Regions from separate parts of the Pseudomonas monachiensis genome, predicted to be linked through region 3. Evidence: predicted binding sites of a transcription regulator. Region 3 holds the regulator's gene; each other region holds the start of a gene.
What was found. The regulator sigma-54, encoded in region 3, starts transcription at its own class of promoters, with help from an activator protein. The targets are predictions, from matches to a motif close to ANTGGCATNNANNTTGCTNT.
Positions count from the first base shown of each region.

Region 1: the regulator sigma-54 is predicted to act here: its motif matches at 1,742-1,761, upstream of ACMDB8_RS17615 (DNA translocase FtsK).
Region 2: the regulator sigma-54 is predicted to act here: its motif matches at 2,459-2,478, upstream of ACMDB8_RS08345 (CmpA/NrtA family ABC transporter substrate-binding protein).

Region 1 covers NZ_CP178857.1:3,903,624-3,909,456, forward strand. Annotated here, with positions in the region: gene ACMDB8_RS17615 (DNA translocase FtsK) at 1-1,505, opposite strand, end outside; gene trxB (thioredoxin-disulfide reductase) at 1,812-2,771, shown strand; gene aat (leucyl/phenylalanyl-tRNA--protein transferase) at 2,834-3,514, shown strand; gene ACMDB8_RS17630 (arginyltransferase) at 3,572-4,279, shown strand; gene infA (translation initiation factor IF-1) at 4,391-4,609, shown strand; gene clpA (ATP-dependent Clp protease ATP-binding subunit ClpA) at 4,814-5,833, opposite strand, start outside.
Region 2 covers NZ_CP178857.1:1,841,879-1,847,711, forward strand. Annotated here, with positions in the region: gene ACMDB8_RS08335 (nitrate/nitrite transporter) at 1-221, opposite strand, end outside; gene ACMDB8_RS08340 (ANTAR domain-containing response regulator) at 540-1,115, opposite strand; gene ACMDB8_RS08345 (CmpA/NrtA family ABC transporter substrate-binding protein) at 1,131-2,342, opposite strand; gene ACMDB8_RS08350 (quinone-dependent dihydroorotate dehydrogenase) at 2,571-3,590, shown strand; gene rmf (ribosome modulation factor) at 3,815-4,030, opposite strand; gene rlmKL (bifunctional 23S rRNA (guanine(2069)-N(7))-methyltransferase RlmK/23S rRNA (guanine(2445)-N(2))-methyltransferase RlmL) at 4,561-5,833, shown strand, end outside.
Region 3 covers NZ_CP178857.1:847,519-853,351, reverse strand. Annotated here, with positions in the region: gene lptB (LPS export ABC transporter ATP-binding protein) at 1-161, shown strand, start outside; gene ACMDB8_RS03680 (RNA polymerase factor sigma-54) at 387-1,880, shown strand; gene hpf (ribosome hibernation-promoting factor, HPF/YfiA family) at 1,955-2,263, shown strand; gene ptsN (PTS IIA-like nitrogen regulatory protein PtsN) at 2,276-2,740, shown strand; gene rapZ (RNase adapter RapZ) at 2,743-3,600, shown strand; gene ACMDB8_RS03660 (HPr family phosphocarrier protein) at 3,616-3,888, shown strand; gene pmbA (metalloprotease PmbA) at 4,100-5,446, opposite strand; gene yjgA (ribosome biogenesis factor YjgA) at 5,555-5,833, shown strand, end outside.

The DNA.
Region 1 (5,833 bases), 3.1 Mb from region 3:
CCTTCGTAGATCGACAGCTCAAGCATTTTCGGGTCGATCATGATCAGCTTGGCGTCTTCCGGGCCGGACTTGAACAGGATCGACAGGATCATCGCGTTCACACCCACCGACTTACCGGAACCGGTGGTACCGGCCACCAGCAGGTGCGGCATCTTCGCCAGGTCAGTGATCACCGGCTTGCCGCCGATGTCGTGGCCCAGGGCCAGGGTGACCGGGGATTTGAAGTTGTCGTACTCGGGGGTCGACAACACCTCGGAGAAACGCACGATCTGCCGGTCTTCGTTGGGAATCTCGATACCGACCGTGGTCTTGCCCGGAATCACTTCCACCACGCGCACGCTGGTCACGGCCAGGGAGCGGGCAAGGTCTTTGGCCAGGTTTGAAATACGGCTGACCTTGACCCCGGCCGCCGGCTGGATCTCGTAACGGGTGATCACCGGGCCCGGGTGAATCGAATCCACCGTGACTTCGACGCCGAATTCCTTGAGCTTGATTTCCAGCAGGTGGCCAACCGCAGCCAGGGATTCAGGCGAGTAATTGAGCTGTTTCTTTTCCGCCGGGTCGAGAATCGAGATCGGCGGCAAGGTGCCTTCCACGGCGCTGTCGACGAACAGCGGCGCCTGCTTCTCTTTCTCGACGCGCTTGCTCGGCGCGGCGGGCTTTGGCGGCGCGGGCGCAATCACCGGCGGCACCTGCTTCTCACGCTCGGACATGTGCTTGCTCAGGGCTTGCTCACGTTCGATCAGGCGTTCCTTGACCTTGGCCTGCTCGCGCTTGTCGGTGACGGTCGGCGCGACCACTTCATCCATACGATCATCGACTTCACGCAACCGGGCAACCAGTTGTTTGCGCTCGGTACGGGCAGCCCACCAGCGATTGGCGGCGCCCTGGAACAGCTCGAACAGGTCGAGGGTGATTTTGCCGGTGATGTCCATCACCTTGAACCACGACAGATCGGTAAACACAGTCAGGCCGAACAGGAACAAGGCAATGAACAACAGCGTGCTGCCCTGGATATTCAGGGCGTTCCTGGCCAGTTCGCCGAGGCTTTCCCCCAGCGCGCCACCCGCACCGGCCGGCAGACCGGTCGCGGCATGAAAATGGATATGGGCCAGCGCGGCCCCCGACAGCACCAGGAACACCAGGCCGATCAGGCGCCAGGAGAACAGCCAACCGCTCCACTGCCACGGTTCGTGACGCTGGCGGAAGATCTGGTACGCCTTGACGGCCAGCAGCAACGGGAAGATGTAGGCGAAGTAACCCAGCACCATGAACAGGATATCGGCGCTGTAGGAGCCCGCTGGCCCGCCGAAGTTCTGCACATCGTCGATCTTGCTGTTATGACTCCAGCCCGGATCGTCCTTGCCGTAGGTCAACAAGGCCATCATCAAGAACAGGCACAAGGCACCGATGGCGATCAGCGCACCTTCCTTGAGTCGGTAGTGCAAGTGCTGGCGCCAGAGCGGTACGACGGCTGGTTTAGGTGCTGCGGTGGATTTCTTCAAAACGCTTCTTTTCCTGCGCCATGGGCGCGTCCATCTGGTGAATGTCTATAAAAACCGCGAAAAAACTGCCCAATCCAGGCAGGTAAAAAAGTTAACACGCGTTACCGGGACTACTTTTAACACTGCGCCCCGGTTTTTATAAACATGGCGCGCACTGAATATATGTAACACGCAGGGCATTGTACGGGTTTGTACGCACGACGCCATGCTTGAGACCCTTGGGTGTAGCATAGTCAAAAGCATATGACATGCTGTTCAATTTGAGCATGCATTCTCTTTTGTGACAAAGGCTTATGAGGTGTTTTTATGAGCGAAGCGAAGCATTCACGCCTGATCATCCTGGGCTCCGGCCCCGCCGGTTACAGCGCGGCCGTGTATGCCGCCCGCGCCAACCTCAAGCCCGTTGTCATTACCGGCATCCAGGCGGGTGGCCAGCTCACCACCACCGTCGAAGTGGATAACTGGCCAGGGGACGTTGAAGGCCTGACCGGGCCGGTGCTGATGGATCGCATGCAAAAACACGCCGAACGCTTTGCCACCGAGATCGTTTACGACCACATCCATACCGCCAAGTTGCAACAACGGCCGTTCGAGCTGATTGGCGATGGCGGAACCTACACCTGCGACGCACTGATCATTGCCACCGGCGCCAGCGCGCAATACCTGGGTCTGCCGTCGGAGGAAGCGTTTGCCGGCAAAGGAGTGTCGGCGTGCGCGACCTGTGATGGATTTTTCTATCGCAATCAGGTGGTTGCGGTGGTCGGCGGCGGCAATACGGCGGTCGAGGAAGCCTTGTACCTGTCGAACATCGCCAAGGAAGTGCACCTGATCCATCGGCGCGACAAGCTGCGCTCGGAGAAGATCCTCCAGGACAAACTCTTCGAAAAAGCCGCCAATGGCAATGTCCGCCTGCACTGGAACCAGAACCTGGACGAAGTGCTCGGCAATGCCAGCGGCGTGACCGGCGCCCGCCTGCGGGACAGCCACACCGGTGAAACCAAGGAGCTGACATTGGCCGGGGTGTTTATCGCCATCGGCCACAAACCCAACACCGACCTGTTCGCGGGCCAGCTGGAAATGCGCGACGGATATCTGCAGGTCAAGGGTGGCAGCGAAGGCGATGCCACCGCTACGGCGATTGCAGGGGTGTTTGCCGCCGGCGACGTGGCCGACCACGTTTATCGCCAGGCCGTTACATCTGCCGGGGCCGGTTGCATGGCGGCGCTGGACGCTGAAAAATACCTCGACGACATTCCAACCGTTTAAAGGCAAACTTTATGGCGGGCCAACACCCGCCACTGCCCTCCCCTTCTGCAAGCCTGGATGCCATGCTGACTTGGTTACAACGCAACACCTTGCATTTCCCACCGCTGGAAAAGGCCATGCGCGACCCCAACGGGCTTCTGGCTGCCGGTGGTGATCTGTCTGCCGATCGGCTGATCTCGGCTTATCGCCACGGCTGCTTCCCATGGTTTTCCGAAGGCCAGCCGATCCTCTGGTGGTCGCCGGACCCGCGTACCGTGCTGTTTCCCGACGAATTGCACATCTCGCGCAGTCTGAACAAACTGCTGCGCCAGCAACGCTATCAAGTGACCTTTGACCAGGACTTCGCTGCCGTCATCCGCGCCTGTGCAGCCCCCCGGGAGTACGCTGACGGCACGTGGATTACCGAGGCCATGCAGGACGCCTACATCGAGCTGCACAGGCGTGGACACGCGCACTCGGTGGAAGTGTGGGACGGGGACGAACTCGTGGGCGGGCTCTACGGCCTGGCAATGGGCCAGCTGTTTTTCGGCGAATCCATGTTCAGCCTCGCCGACAACGCCTCGAAATTCGGCTTTGCCACACTGGTGCGGCATCTGAAAGACTCGGGTTTTGTACTGATCGATTGCCAGATGCCCACCGACCACCTGCACAGCCTGGGCGCACGCGCCATTCCTCGCCGTGAATTTGCCAGCTATCTGGCCAGGCACCTGGACCAAGCCAACACCGCCACCTGGGTTTGCTGAGCGACTTTCTCCCGTGTGGCTTACACTTATTCAAAAGCATTATCCCGAGGGTTGATCATGACCGAGTTGGCGCGTTTGAAGTTCTATGCCACTCAGCCGCACTCTTGCAGTTATCTGCCCGAGGAGCAGGCCACAACCCTGTTTCTCGACCCTAGTCAGCCCATGGATGTGCATGTCTATGCAGACCTGTCGGAAATGGGGTTTCGTCGCAGTGGCGATCATCTCTATCGGCCGCATTGCCAGAATTGCAATGCCTGCGTTCCGGCGCGCATTCCCGTGGGGCAGTTCACGCCCAACCGGCAACAGAAACGCATCTTCAAGCGCAACGTGGATTTGCAGGTGCGCCCGGCCAGGCCCGGCTTCAATGAAGAGTACTTCGACCTTTACCAGCGCTATATCGAACAGCGTCACGCCGATGGCGACATGTATCCGCCGAGTCGCGACCAGTTCTCGACATTCCTGGTGCGGGACCTGCCGTTTTCCCGATTTTACGAGTTCCGCCTGAACGGCCAGCTTCTGGCCGTCGCCGTCACCGATTTACTGCCGAACGGTCTTTCGGCGGTCTACACCTTCTACGAACCGGCCGAAGAGCGCCGCAGCCTTGGGCGCTATGCAATCCTCTGGCAAATCGCCGAGGCCAGGCGGCTGGGGCTGGATGCGGTCTACCTCGGCTACTGGATCAAAAACTGCAAAAAAATGAACTACAAGACTCAATATCGCCCTATTGAGTTGCTGATTAATCAGCGCTGGGTGGTTCTAAACTAGAGCCGGCCCTAAACCCCTTGGCTTAAACCCCACTTTTCGGGCACAATGCACGCCGCTTTTGCCTGGCGCAGTTGCACCGGGCCATTCATTGGACACCGAGGGCTTTACTGCATGTCGAAAGAAGACAGCTTCGAAATGGAAGGCACTGTCGTCGACACCCTGCCCAACACCATGTTTCGTGTGGAGTTGGAAAATGGGCACGTCGTAACCGCGCACATCTCCGGCAAGATGCGCAAGAACTACATCCGTATTCTTACCGGCGACAAAGTGCGCGTAGAGCTGACTCCCTATGACTTGAGCAAAGGGCGCATCACTTACCGCGCCCGTTAATCAAGTCAATACAAGACGCCCGGCTCATGCCGGGCGTTTTTGTTTGCCTGCGATTTAGCTGCCGCACGCTGCCCTTGTAGGAGCTGCCGAAGGCTGCGATCTTTTGATCTTAAAAACAAAATCAAAAGATCGCAGCCTTCGGCAGCTCCTACAGACAGCAAAAAGGCGCCAATTGGCGCCTTTTTGCTTTATTGCGGTTTAACGTCAGGCCATCTCGGCCGTGGTCTCGAACTCGAAGGTCAGCTCACCATCCTTGATGTCGATGTGTACCACACCGCCATGCTCGGCCAGTTCGCCAAAGAGAATCTCCTCCGCCAGCGGACGCTTGATCTTGTCCTGGATCAGGCGAGCCATTGGGCGAGCCCCCATCGCCGCGTCATAGCCACCTTCGGCCAGCCAGTTGCGGGCTGCATCGGTGACCTCCAGCAACACACGCTTGTCTTCCAGTTGCGCCTGAAGCTCGGTAAGGAACTTGTCCACCACGCTCTTGATGACCTCATGACTGAGGCGACCAAACTGGATGATGGTGTCCAGACGGTTGCGGAATTCCGGCGTGAAGCTCTTCTTGATCACTTCCATCGCATCGGACGAGTGATCCTGATAGGTGAAACCGATCGAAGCGCGGGCTGCGGTCTCGGCACCGGCGTTGGTCGTCATGATGACGATCACGTTGCGGAAATCCGCCTTGCGCCCGTTGTTATCGGTCAGCGTACCGTGGTCCATGACCTGCAGCAGCAGGTTGAAGACTTCCGGATGCGCCTTCTCGATCTCATCGAGCAACAGCACGCAGTGTGGCTGCTTGGTGATGGCTTCGGTCAGCAGACCGCCCTGATCGAACCCGACATAGCCTGGAGGCGCACCGATCAGACGCGATACGGTGTGGCGCTCCATGTACTCGGACATGTCGAAACGAATCAGCTCGACACCCAGGGCCTTGGCCAACTGACGCGCCGCTTCGGTTTTACCGACACCGGTAGGCCCTGCGAACAGGAACGAACCGACAGGCTTGTCAGGGGACTTGAGGCCGGCACGGGACAGCTTGATCGCGGTAGCCAGCGAGTCGATCGCGGCGTCCTGACCGAACACGGTCAACTTCAGGTCACGCTCGAGGTTACGCAGCAGTTCCTTGTCGGAGCTGGTGACGTGTTTTGGCGGAATCCGCGCGATTTTCGCGACGATATCCTCGACTTGCGGCACTTCGATGCGCTTCACACGCTTCTCGAC
Region 2 (5,833 bases), 990 kb from region 3:
AGGCGATCAGCCAGCATCCCCATCACGAAGCGCAACACCGCCCCGGCCAGAATCGGCGTGGCGACCACCAGCCCCCGTTGCTGTGTCGTCAGCTGCAGGTCAGCGGCGATCTGCACCGCCAAAGGACCGAGCAGGTACCAGACCATGAAACTCAGGTCGAAATAGAGGAACGCTGCGAACAATGTGGGTGTATGGCCGGATTTCCAGAAGCTTGAATTCATTGCGCACCTCAGCTGTGAAGAGTCTCGAAAGGAGTCATGAGCTTGCAGGTGGGGCGCCGATACGGCCGCACCACCGGCCCCGTGCTCTGGGGCCAAAACGAAAAAACGCCGCCACCCGATCCGCCAAGGGCAAATGAGGTGAGCGACGTCTTTGTCGTAGGTGGGGCAACCGCCGTTGGTTACCTGTAGTGATTACCTAGCCAGATCTGTGCCATATCGGAAATTTGTGTAAAGCAAAAAAATCGCAGCCTTCGGCAGCTCCTACAGGGGAATCTGTGCACCCCGTAGGAGCTGCCGAAGGCTGCGATCTTTTGTTGTTCAACCCAATAATTCACTCATGGCAATAATCTGCTCCGCCACTTGAATCAGCTTCTGCTGGCGGCTCATCGCCTGGCGGCGCATCAGTGTGTAGGCCTCTTCCTCGTTGCAGTCCTTCATTTTCATCAGCAGCCCCTTGGCCAGTTCGATGCGCTTGCGCTCGGCCAATTGCTGGTCGCGGGCATGCAACTGGGCGCGCAAGGCCTGGTCACTCTCGAAGCGTGCCATGGCCACATCGAGAATCGGCTGCAGGCGTTGTGCGTGAATGCCTTCGACGATGTAGGCACTGACCCCGGACTTGATCGCCTGGCGCATCACATCGGGGTCGTGTTCGTCCGTGAACATCACAATCGGGCGTGGCTGGTCGCGCGTCACCAGCACCACTTGTTCCATGACATCGCGGCCCGGTGACTCGGTATCGATCAGAATTACATCCGGACGCACCGTTTCGACGCGTTCGGGCAAGTCGATGGTCAGGCCGGATTCATCGATCACTTCGAATCCGGCTTCGGTCAGGGCGGCCTTCAGGCGTCCGACTTTTTTGGCGGTGTCGTTGATCAGCAGGATACGCAGCATGTTCGTGGTCTCCTGTCAGCGGCTGGCGGATCGGTGCGAGCTGTCGCTCATTGCATGCAGTTTGAAACTGCGGGCATAACCGGCCGGGTCCGAGCCGTCCCAGATTTTGCCGTCGATCAACTGACTGCTGCGCATTTCCCCGGCTGACGAAGCGACGCCGACGGCACGGGCGGCTTCACGGTAGAGGTCCAGTTGCTGGACCTGCCGGGCCACCGCGAGATAGTCCGGGTCATCGCGCAACAAGCCCCAGCGGCGGAACTGGGTCATGAACCACATGCCGTCGGACAGGTACGGCAGGTTGACCTCGCCGTCCCCGTGCAGGCGCAGCGCGTGCGGGTCTTGCCAGCGGTGGCCAAGGCCGTCGGCGTATTCGCCCAGAAGGCGCGGTTCGATGCAGTCCAGTGGTGCGTCAAGGTACTGCGCGGCACTGAGCAGTTGTGCGGTGCTGCGGCGATTTTCGGTGCTTTCTTCGATGAAGCGGCTGGCTTCCAGAATCGCCATCACCAACACCCGGGCGGTATTGGGGTATTGCTCGACGAACGCACGGGTGCAGCCGAGGACCTTTTCCGGATGATCGGGCCAGATGGTCTGGGTCGTGGCCAGGGTGAAACCGAGGTCCTGTTGCACGGCGCTGGCGGACCAGGGTTCGCCGACGCAGAACCCGTCGATACGCCCGGCCCGCAGGTGCGCGACCATTTGCGGTGGCGGCACCACCACGCTGTCGACATCCAGCAGCGGGTGAATGCCCTGGCTGGCGAGCCAGTAATACAACCACATGGCGTGGGTGCCGGTGGGAAACGTCTGGGCGAAGGTGAGTTTTGAGCGAGTTTGGTGCACGTGCCGATCCAGTGCTTCAGGACTGGTCACTCCAAGCGCCTGCAGGCCGTGGGACAGATTGATGCTCTGACCGTTCCGGTTCAGGCCCATCAACACGGCCATGTCGGTCGCGGCCACGCCACCGATGCCCAGGTGAACGGCGTAAATCAGGCCATAGAGGCTGTGGGCGGCATCGAGTTCGCCGCTGACCAGTTTGTCCCGCAGGTTGGCCCAGGACGATTGCCGCTTGAGGTTCAGGGTCAAACCGTGGGGCTGGGCGAAGCCCTGTGTGGCGGCGACAACCACAGAAGCGCAGTCGCTCAGGGCCATGAAGCCGAGATTGATTTCGGTTTTTTCCGGGGCATCGCTGCCATTGACCCAAGCCAGGGGGCCGGCTGACGGTTCGTTCATCGCGTGTTCACCTTGCAAAAAAAACGTCGTCCCGAGTTCTTGCTTGAGCAGGCCGGGGACGACGCCATTGTCTTTGCACACATTCGGTCGTTGGCATGGGTGCTGGTGCCCAGAGTGGTGCAAGGCATATGCCATTATCCGTTGATTTGATCACGCGCCTCGCTTGCCACCCCGTTGCCCGGCTATAATCGCCGCCTCAATTCGCCGCCAATCGAGTCAAATCCGCCCATGTACACCCTGGCCCGTCAGCTGTTGTTCAAACTCTCCCCGGAAACCTCCCACGATCTGTCCCTGGACCTGATCGGCGCGGGCGGGCGTCTTGGGCTCAACGGCTTGCTGTGCAAGGCCCCGGCGAAGCTGCCGGTGAATGTCATGGGCCTGGATTTCCCGAATCCGGTAGGTCTGGCCGCCGGCCTGGACAAGAACGGCGCAGCCATCGATGGTTTCGCCCAGCTGGGTTTCGGTTTTGTCGAAATCGGCACCATCACGCCGCGTCCGCAGCCGGGTAACCCGAAGCCACGTCTGTTCCGCTTGCCGGAAGCCGAGGCGATCATCAACCGCATGGGTTTCAACAACCTCGGTGTCGATCACCTGCTGGCCCGCGTGGCGGCGGCCAAGTACAAAGGCGTGCTGGGCATCAACATCGGCAAGAACTTCGATACGCCGGTCGAGCGTGCCGTGGACGACTACCTGATCTGCCTGGACAAGGTCTATGCCCACGCCAGCTATGTGACGGTCAACGTCAGTTCGCCGAACACGCCGGGCCTGCGCAGCCTGCAATTCGGTGACTCGCTCAAGCAGTTGCTGGCCGATCTGGCCGAGCGCCGCGCGGAACTGGCATTGCGTCATGGCAAGCATGTACCGCTGGCGATCAAGATCGCGCCGGACATGAGCGACGAAGAAACCGCACAAGTTGCGCAAGCGCTGATCGAAACCGGGATGGATGCCGTCATCGCCACCAACACCACCCTGAGCCGCGCAGGCGTCGAAGGCATGGAGCATGGCGAAGAAGCCGGTGGCCTGTCCGGCGCACCGGTTCGTGACAAGAGCACCCACACCGTGCAAGTGCTGGCGTCGGAGCTGGGTGGGCGTTTGCCGATCATTGCGGCGGGCGGCATTACCGAAGGCAAGCACGCGGCCGAGAAAATCGCAGCGGGCGCGAGCCTGGTGCAGATCTATTCGGGCTTCATCTACAAAGGCCCGGCGCTGATTCGTGAGTCGGTAGACGCAATCGCAGCGCTACGCTGAACCCCTGTTGGAGCTGCCGAAGGCTGCGATCTTTTGATTTTAGAAATCAAGGTCAAAAGATCGCAGCCTTCGGCAGCTCCTACAAGGTAATGGGGGGTATGGGACAGGCATAAAAAAGGGCTCCATAAAGGAGCCCCTGGGCCGGAGCCCGCCGTCCGGATGGGACGTGCGTGGTTAATTCAGTACAAAGTCAGATTGTCGTGTCGGAGTGTTGTGCCCTGTAATTAGCCGACGGCGTGAAGTTCGTTGAGTCTGTGGATTCCCGCAGTGCCGGTCATACCGTCCCAGTTGTCGCCGCGTCCTTCTCGCCAGCCGTTGATCCAGGCTTGACGTACCGACGGTAGAGTAAATGGGCAAAGCTCACGGGATTTACCACCAACGCCATATTGATATCCGCGCAAAAATGCTCTTTCCAACGGATCACGCTTAAGTCTTCTCATAGGGTGTTGCCCTCACTTGTTGACTGTATTTATCGCGTCGACCTCTATTGAGGTCTGGCAGAAAAACTCTGCCGTTGGGGGCTCGTTGCCGGCGTGACGAGCCAAGGTGTTGGCGTCATTGCGGCGCCAACCTGTATTGAGTTCTAACCAATGCGTCACATCGAGGGAATGATCGTTTTGTCATAAGGACGTAACCGTTCATGTGCTAACGCCATAAGTAACAGAGCAGTTGTAGCGTATTTATTGGCCAAACCCCGGTATGATCGGCTCTGCGCTGGATGATGGGCTTAATCCTTTACTGAGAATGGCTCCCGTTGCCGGGAAGCACTATTCGACGAAGGGTCGACTTATGACATTTTGTTGCATCAACTTTTTTATCTGTCCTTGCATCTAAGCTCATTTAACCCGGGCAGCAGGGGTGGAACGGCACACCTTCGTGCCACGCGGGCGTTCTTCGAGAAAAGCGCCTGATTGAAAACCGGACCGGCAATGCGTTGCGCGGTCACTCAGCTAAAGGTTCTGGAATCCCCATGTCCGATCGTTTCGAACTCTTCCTCACTTGCCCAAAAGGCCTTGAAGGCCTGCTCATCGAGGAAGCCGTCGGGCTAGGCCTTGAGGAAGCGCGGGAGCACACCTCTGCCGTGCGTGGCATGGCCACCATGGAAACCGCTTATCGCCTGTGCCTGTGGTCGCGCCTGGCCAACCGCGTGCTGCTGGTGCTCAAGCGCTTCCCGATGAAGGACGCCGAAGACCTGTACCACGGCGTGCTGGACATCGAGTGGCAAGACCACATGCTCAATGACGGCACCCTGGCCGTCGAATTCAGCGGCCATGGCTCGGGTATCGACAACACCCATTTCGGCGCGCTGAAGGTCAAGGACGCCATCGTCGACAAACTGCGCACCCCGCAAGGCGACCGTCCGTCCATCGACAAGCTCAACCCGGACCTGCGTATTCACCTGCGCCTGGACCGTGGCGAAGCCATTCTGTCCCTCGACCTGTCGGGTCACAGCCTGCACCAGCGCGGCTATCGCCTGCAGCAAGGTGCGGCACCGCTCAAGGAAAACCTCGCGGCCGCCATCCTGATCCGTTCCGGCTGGCCACGTATCGCGGCCGAAGGCGGCGCACTGGCTGACCCGATGTGCGGTGTCGGCACCTTCCTGGTGGAAGCGGCGATGATCGCTGCCGACATCGCGCCGAACCTGCGTCGCGAGCAGTGGGGCTTCACCGCCTGGCTCGGTCACGTCCCGGCGCTGTGGAAAAAATTGCATGAAGAAGCTTCTGAGCGCGCAGCGGCCGGCCTGGCCAAGACACCGTTGTGGATCCGCGGCTACGAAGCTGATCCGCGACTGATTCAACCGGGTCGCAACAACGTCGAGCGTGCCGGCCTGAGCGAGTGGATCAAGATCTACCAGGGCGAAGTCGCAACTTTCGAGCCGCGTCCGGACCAGAACCAGAAAGGCCTGGTGATCTGCAACCCTCCGTACGGCGAGCGTCTGGGCGATGAGGCGAGCCTGCTCTACCTCTACCAGAACCTCGGCGAGCGCCTGCGTCAGGCCTGCCTGAACTGGGAAGCAGCGGTGTTCACCGGTGCGCCGGACCTGGGCAAGCGCATGGGCATCCGCAGCCACAAGCAGTATTCGTTCTGGAACGGCGCCTTGCCGTGCAAGCTGCTGCTGATCAAGGTGTTGCCGGACCAGTTCGTCACCGGCGAGCGTCGTACTCCGGAACAGCGCCAGGTCGAGCGCGAGCAAGCCGCCTATGATCAGGCGCCGAACGAACCGCAAGAACGCAAGTTCAACA
Region 3 (5,833 bases):
GCGTGCTGATCACGGACCACAACGTTCGTGAAACCCTGGATATCTGTGAAACCGCCTACATCGTCAATGACGGCCAACTGATCGCCGAGGGCGACGCAGAGACCATCCTGGCCAACGACCTGGTCAAGGAAGTGTATCTGGGCCATGAGTTCCGCCTGTAAGCACTGAGTCGTGCCCAGGCCATCGCCCGGGCACTCACCGTGCCGACAAGCGTGGTCAGCCCTCAACAAGGGCAGCGCAGCAACACCGCTTTATAGTTTTTTATTGTTACAGCGCTCTAGGCAAACCCTTTAGTTTCAGGCATATAATTTGCTTAAGTTTGGCGCCCCGGCGCCCTGTAGTGGATGGCGCATGTGCGCCGGCGAATAAGGTGTTAAGCCCCTGCCATGAAACCATCGCTAGTCTTGAGAATGGGCCAGCAGCTGACGATGACACCGCAGCTGCAACAGGCCATCCGCCTGCTCCAATTGTCGACCCTGGACCTGCAACAGGAAATCCAGGAGGCCCTGGAGTCAAATCCGATGCTCGAACGCCAGGAAGAAGGCGACGACTTCGACAATTCCGATCCCTTGGCCGACAACGCCGAACAAAAGCCCAACACTGACATCCAGGAACCTTCCTATCAGGAAAGCGCCCCGACGGTTGATAACCTCGATGAGGGTGACTGGAACGAGCGTATCCCCAACGAACTCCCCGTCGACACCGCGTGGGAAGACGTTTACCAGACCAGCGCCAGCAGCCTGCCCAGCAATGATGATGACGAGTGGGACTTCACCACCCGCACCTCGGCCGGCGAAAGCCTGCAGAGCCACTTGCTGTGGCAACTGAACCTGGCCCCGATGTCCGACACCGATCGCCTGATCGCCGTGACCCTGATCGACTGCATCAACAATCAGGGCTACCTGGACGAAACCCTCGAGGAAATCCTCGAAGCCTTCGACCCGGAACTGGACATCGAACTGGACGAGATCGAAGCCGTCCTGCACCGCATCCAGCAATTCGAGCCAGCCGGCATCGGCGCCCGCAACCTCGGTGAATGCCTGCTGCTGCAATTGCGCCAGCTGCCTGCCAAGACCCCTTGGCTGGCCGAAGCCAAGCGCCTGGTCAGCGATTACATCGACCTGCTTGGCAGCCGTGACTACAGCCAGTTGATGCGCCGCATGAAGCTCAAGGAAGACGAACTGCGCCAGGTCATCGAGCTGGTCCAGAGCCTAAACCCGCGCCCGGGCTCGCAGATCGAGTCCACCGAAGCCGAGTACGTCGTTCCTGACGTCATCGTGCGCAAGGACAACGAGCGCTGGCTGGTGGAACTCAATCAGGAGTCGGTGCCACGGCTGCGGGTCAATGCCCAGTACGCCGGTTTCGTGCGCCGCGCCGACACCAGCGCCGACAATACCTTCATGCGCAATCAGCTGCAGGAAGCCCGCTGGTTCATCAAGAGCCTGCAGAGCCGCAATGAAACCCTGATGAAGGTTGCCACCCAGATCGTCGAGCATCAGCGCGGCTTCCTGGAGTACGGCGACGAAGCCATGAAGCCGCTGGTCCTGCATGACATCGCCGAAGCGGTCGGCATGCATGAATCGACGATTTCACGGGTGACCACCCAGAAATTCATGCACACCCCCCGGGGCATTTATGAACTGAAGTACTTTTTTTCCAGTCACGTAAGCACCTCCGAAGGCGGCGAATGCTCGTCCACGGCGATCCGGGCGATCATCAAAAAACTGGTTGCAGCGGAAAATCAGAAAAAGCCGTTGAGTGACAGCAAGATCGCTGGTTTACTGGAGGCACAAGGCATTCAGGTGGCTCGCCGCACCGTCGCCAAGTACCGCGAATCCCTCGGGATCGCGCCTTCGAGCGAACGCAAGCGGTTGATGTAGGGCCACGCCACAGCGTTCCAGTGGTAGATCATCTGGTCTACCGCTTTATGCACTGGCAACGAAGGAGAAGCTGTATGCAAGTCAACATCAGTGGACACCAACTGGAAGTGACCGAACCTCTTCGCACCTACATCGGCGAAAAACTCGAACGATTGGAGCGACATTTCGACAAGATCACTAATGTGCAGGTCACGATGACCGTCGAAAAACTGAAGCAGAAAATCGAAGCCACGCTGCATATTCCCGGGAATGAAGTGGTCGCCAACGCGGAGCATACCGATATGTACGCCGCGATCGACGCACTCACCGACAAGCTGGATAAACAACTCAAAAAGCATAAGGAAAAGACCCAGAGCCTCCTACAGGGCGCAACCGGTCGTTAACACTCCCTACCCATGATCCGACTTGAAAGTATCCTGACCCCCGGCCGTTCCCTGGTGAACGTGCCGGGAGGCAGTAAAAAGAAAGCCCTCGAACAAATTGCCAATCTGATCGCCCGCGAAGTGCCGGCCCTGGAGATGCAAGATGTCTTCGAGGCACTGATTGCTCGTGAAAAACTCGGTTCCACCGGGTTTGGTAACGGCATCGCCATTCCACATTGCCGTCTCAAGGGCTGTGTTTCGCCCATCAGTGCATTGATGCACCTGGACGCCCCTATCGATTTCGACGCCATCGATGGTGCGCCGGTTGACCTGCTGTTCGTGCTGCTGGTCCCGGAAGCCGCCACCGATGCGCACCTTGAGCTGCTGCGACAGATCGCCAGCATGCTCGACCGCAAGGACGTGCGTGAAAAGCTGCGTAGTGCTGCAAGTAACGAAGCCCTGTATCAGGTTGTCCTGAACGAGCAAAACGGTCAGTAATCATGCGCTTGATCATCGTCAGTGGCCGTTCCGGCTCAGGTAAAAGTACCGCCCTCAACGTACTTGAGGATAACGGCTACTACTGCATCGACAACCTGCCCGCCGGCCTGCTGCCGGAGCTGGCCGAGCGCGCCCTGGTTCATACCGAGATGTTGCAGCCGCTGGTCGCCGTTTCCATTGACGCGCGCAACCTGCCAAGCCACCTGTCACGCTTTCCCGACCTGCTCGAGGAAGTCCGTGCCCGCCACATCCAGTGCGATGTGCTGTATCTGGACGCCGACGAAGAAACCCTGCTCAAGCGCTTCTCGGAAACCCGCCGACGCCACCCCCTGAGCAACGCCAACCGTTCGCTGGCCGAAGCCATCAACGTTGAGAGCGCCCTGCTCGGGCCGATTGCCGACCTTGCCGATCTCAAGATCAACACCACCAGCCTGAACCTGTACCAGCTGCGCGACGCCATCAAACTGCGCCTGTTGAATCAGCCCGAGCCGGGAACTGCCTTCCTGGTCGAGTCCTTCGGCTTCAAGCGCGGCATGCCGGTGGACGCCGACCTGGTTTTCGATGTGCGCTGCCTGCCAAACCCTTACTGGAAACCGGAATTGCGCGAGCAGTCCGGGCTCGATCAACCGGTTGCCGAATACCTGGCGGCACAGCCGGATGTCGAAGAGATGTTTCAGGACATTTCCACATACCTGCTAAAGTGGCTGCCTCGTTTTGCCGCCAGCAACCGCGCCTACGTCACCATTGCCATTGGCTGCACTGGCGGACATCACCGTTCCGTCTACCTGACCGAGCGTCTGGGGCAGACGCTGCAACAATCCCTGAAGAACGTCCAGGTCCGCCACCGCGACCTCAGCTAAAGGATTCACATCGCGATGCCTGCTCTGGAAATCGAAATCATCAATAAATTGGGCCTGCACGCTCGCGCTTCTGCAAAATTCGTTGGGGTAGCGGGTCAGTTCCCGTGCCAGATCCGGGCCGGTCGGACACCAGAGTCCATGGTCGATGGCAAAAGCATCATGGCGATGATGATGCTGGCTGCCGGCAAAGGCACCACGATCCACTTGAGCACCGAAGGCGAGCAGGAACAGGAAGCGCTGGATGCGCTGGTGGCGTTGATCAACAACTTCTTCGACGAAGGCGAATAAAAGCTACAGAAAAGAAGATAGGCCCAGCCGTTGCAGGAGCGAGCCTGCTCCGGGCGGCGTTCCGACGATGGCATCACCACTTTCAACTTCAATGTCGCCTGACACTCCGCTTCGCGAGCAAGCTCGCTCCTGCAAGGGGTTTGCCGTGTAGTAATAAAAAAGGCGCGCCACCCAATGGGTGACGCGCCTTTTTTTGTACAGCGGCCGAGGCTTAGCTACCCGCCACCGTCATCCGCTCGATCAGCACCGAACCTGTGCGAATGTTGCTGCGCAATTCAAGATCGTTACCCACGGCCACGATCTGCTTGAACATGTCGCGCATGTTGCCGGCGATGGTCACTTCCTGCACCGCGAACTGGATTTCACCGTTCTCGACCCAGTAACCCGCTGCACCACGGGAGTAATCGCCGGTCACCATGTTGAGGCCCTGCCCCATCAATTCAGTCACCAGCAAGCCACGTCCCATGCGCCGCAGCAAGGCGGCCTGGTCTTCGTCGCCATGGGTGACGAACAGGTTGTGCACGCCGCCGGCGTTAGCCGTGCTCGGCATGCCGAGCTTGCGGCCGGAATAGGTGCCGAGGATATACGACACCAACTCGCCTTTTTCGACGAACGGTTTGGCGTAGGTTGCCAAACCATCACCGTCGAACGCTGCGCTGCCCATGGCACGCATCAGATGCGGACGCTCGTCGATGGTCAGCCACTCCGGAAACAGCTTCTGCCCGAGAGTGCCCTCAAGGAACGAAGACTTGCGATACAGGCTGCCGCCGGAAATCGCCGACAGGAAACTGCCGAACAGCCCTCCGGCCAACTCTGCGGAAAACAGCACCGGCACCTCGCAAGTCGGCACCGGACGCGCGCCCAGACGGCTCGCCGCCCTTTGCGCTGCGCGCTGACCGATGCTCACCGGGTCGGCGAGCAGATTGCCTTGGCGGTTCACGTCGTACCAGTAATCACGCTGCATCTGGCCATCGGCCTCGGCGATCATCACGCAGCTCAGGCTGTGGCGAGTCGATGCGTAACCGCCGATAAACCCGTGGCTATTGCCATAAACGCGGCAGCCCTGATGGGTACTGAGGGTGGTGCCGTCGGCGTTCTTGATCCGGCTGTCGGCGGCAAACGCCGCGGCTTCGCAGGCCAGGGCCTGTTCGATGGCTTGTTCCGGCGTAATGTCCCATTGGTGGAACAGGTCGAAATCCTGAATATCCCGCGCCATCAGCGCGGCATCCGCAAGACCCGAGGCTTCGTCTTCCGAGGTGTGCTTGGCGATGGCCAGTGCAGCGGCGACGGTTTCGCGAATCGCATCAGGGCCGCTGGCCGAAGTGCTGGCCGAGCCTTTGCGCTGACCGACGTACAAGGTGATGCCAAAACCCTGGTCGCGGTTGAATTCAACGGTTTCGACTTCACGCTGGCGCACCGTGGTCGACAAACCCTGCTCCAGTGACACCGCCACTTCACAGGCACTGGCGCCCTGGCGTTTGGCTTCAGCGATGATCTGCTCGACTTGTTCCTGCAGTGCCGGCAACGCTTGTGGGCCGACGCTTTCAACTGCACTCATGCTGTTCTCCACTCAAATTCTGCTTTCGGTAACGGTCATCGAGCGACCGGGCCGGACAAGCGGCCCCCGACTGGTTATCATGGCGGCGTTTCTTTGCGGACGGCCACCATGGTTGATTCTTACGACGACTCCCTCGATACGGGAGAAAAAAGCAAATCCCAGGTAAAACGCGAGCTGCATGCTCTGGTTGACCTTGGCGAGCGCCTTACAACACTCAAGCCTGACTTGCTGGCAAAACTGCCCTTGACCGACGGAATGCGTCGGGCTCTGGCCGATGCGCCCAAGCACACCGCGAATATCGCGCGTAAACGGCACCTTCAGTTCATCGGTAAACTGATGCGCGATCAGGACACTGCCGCCATTCTGGTTCTGCTCGATCAACTCGAT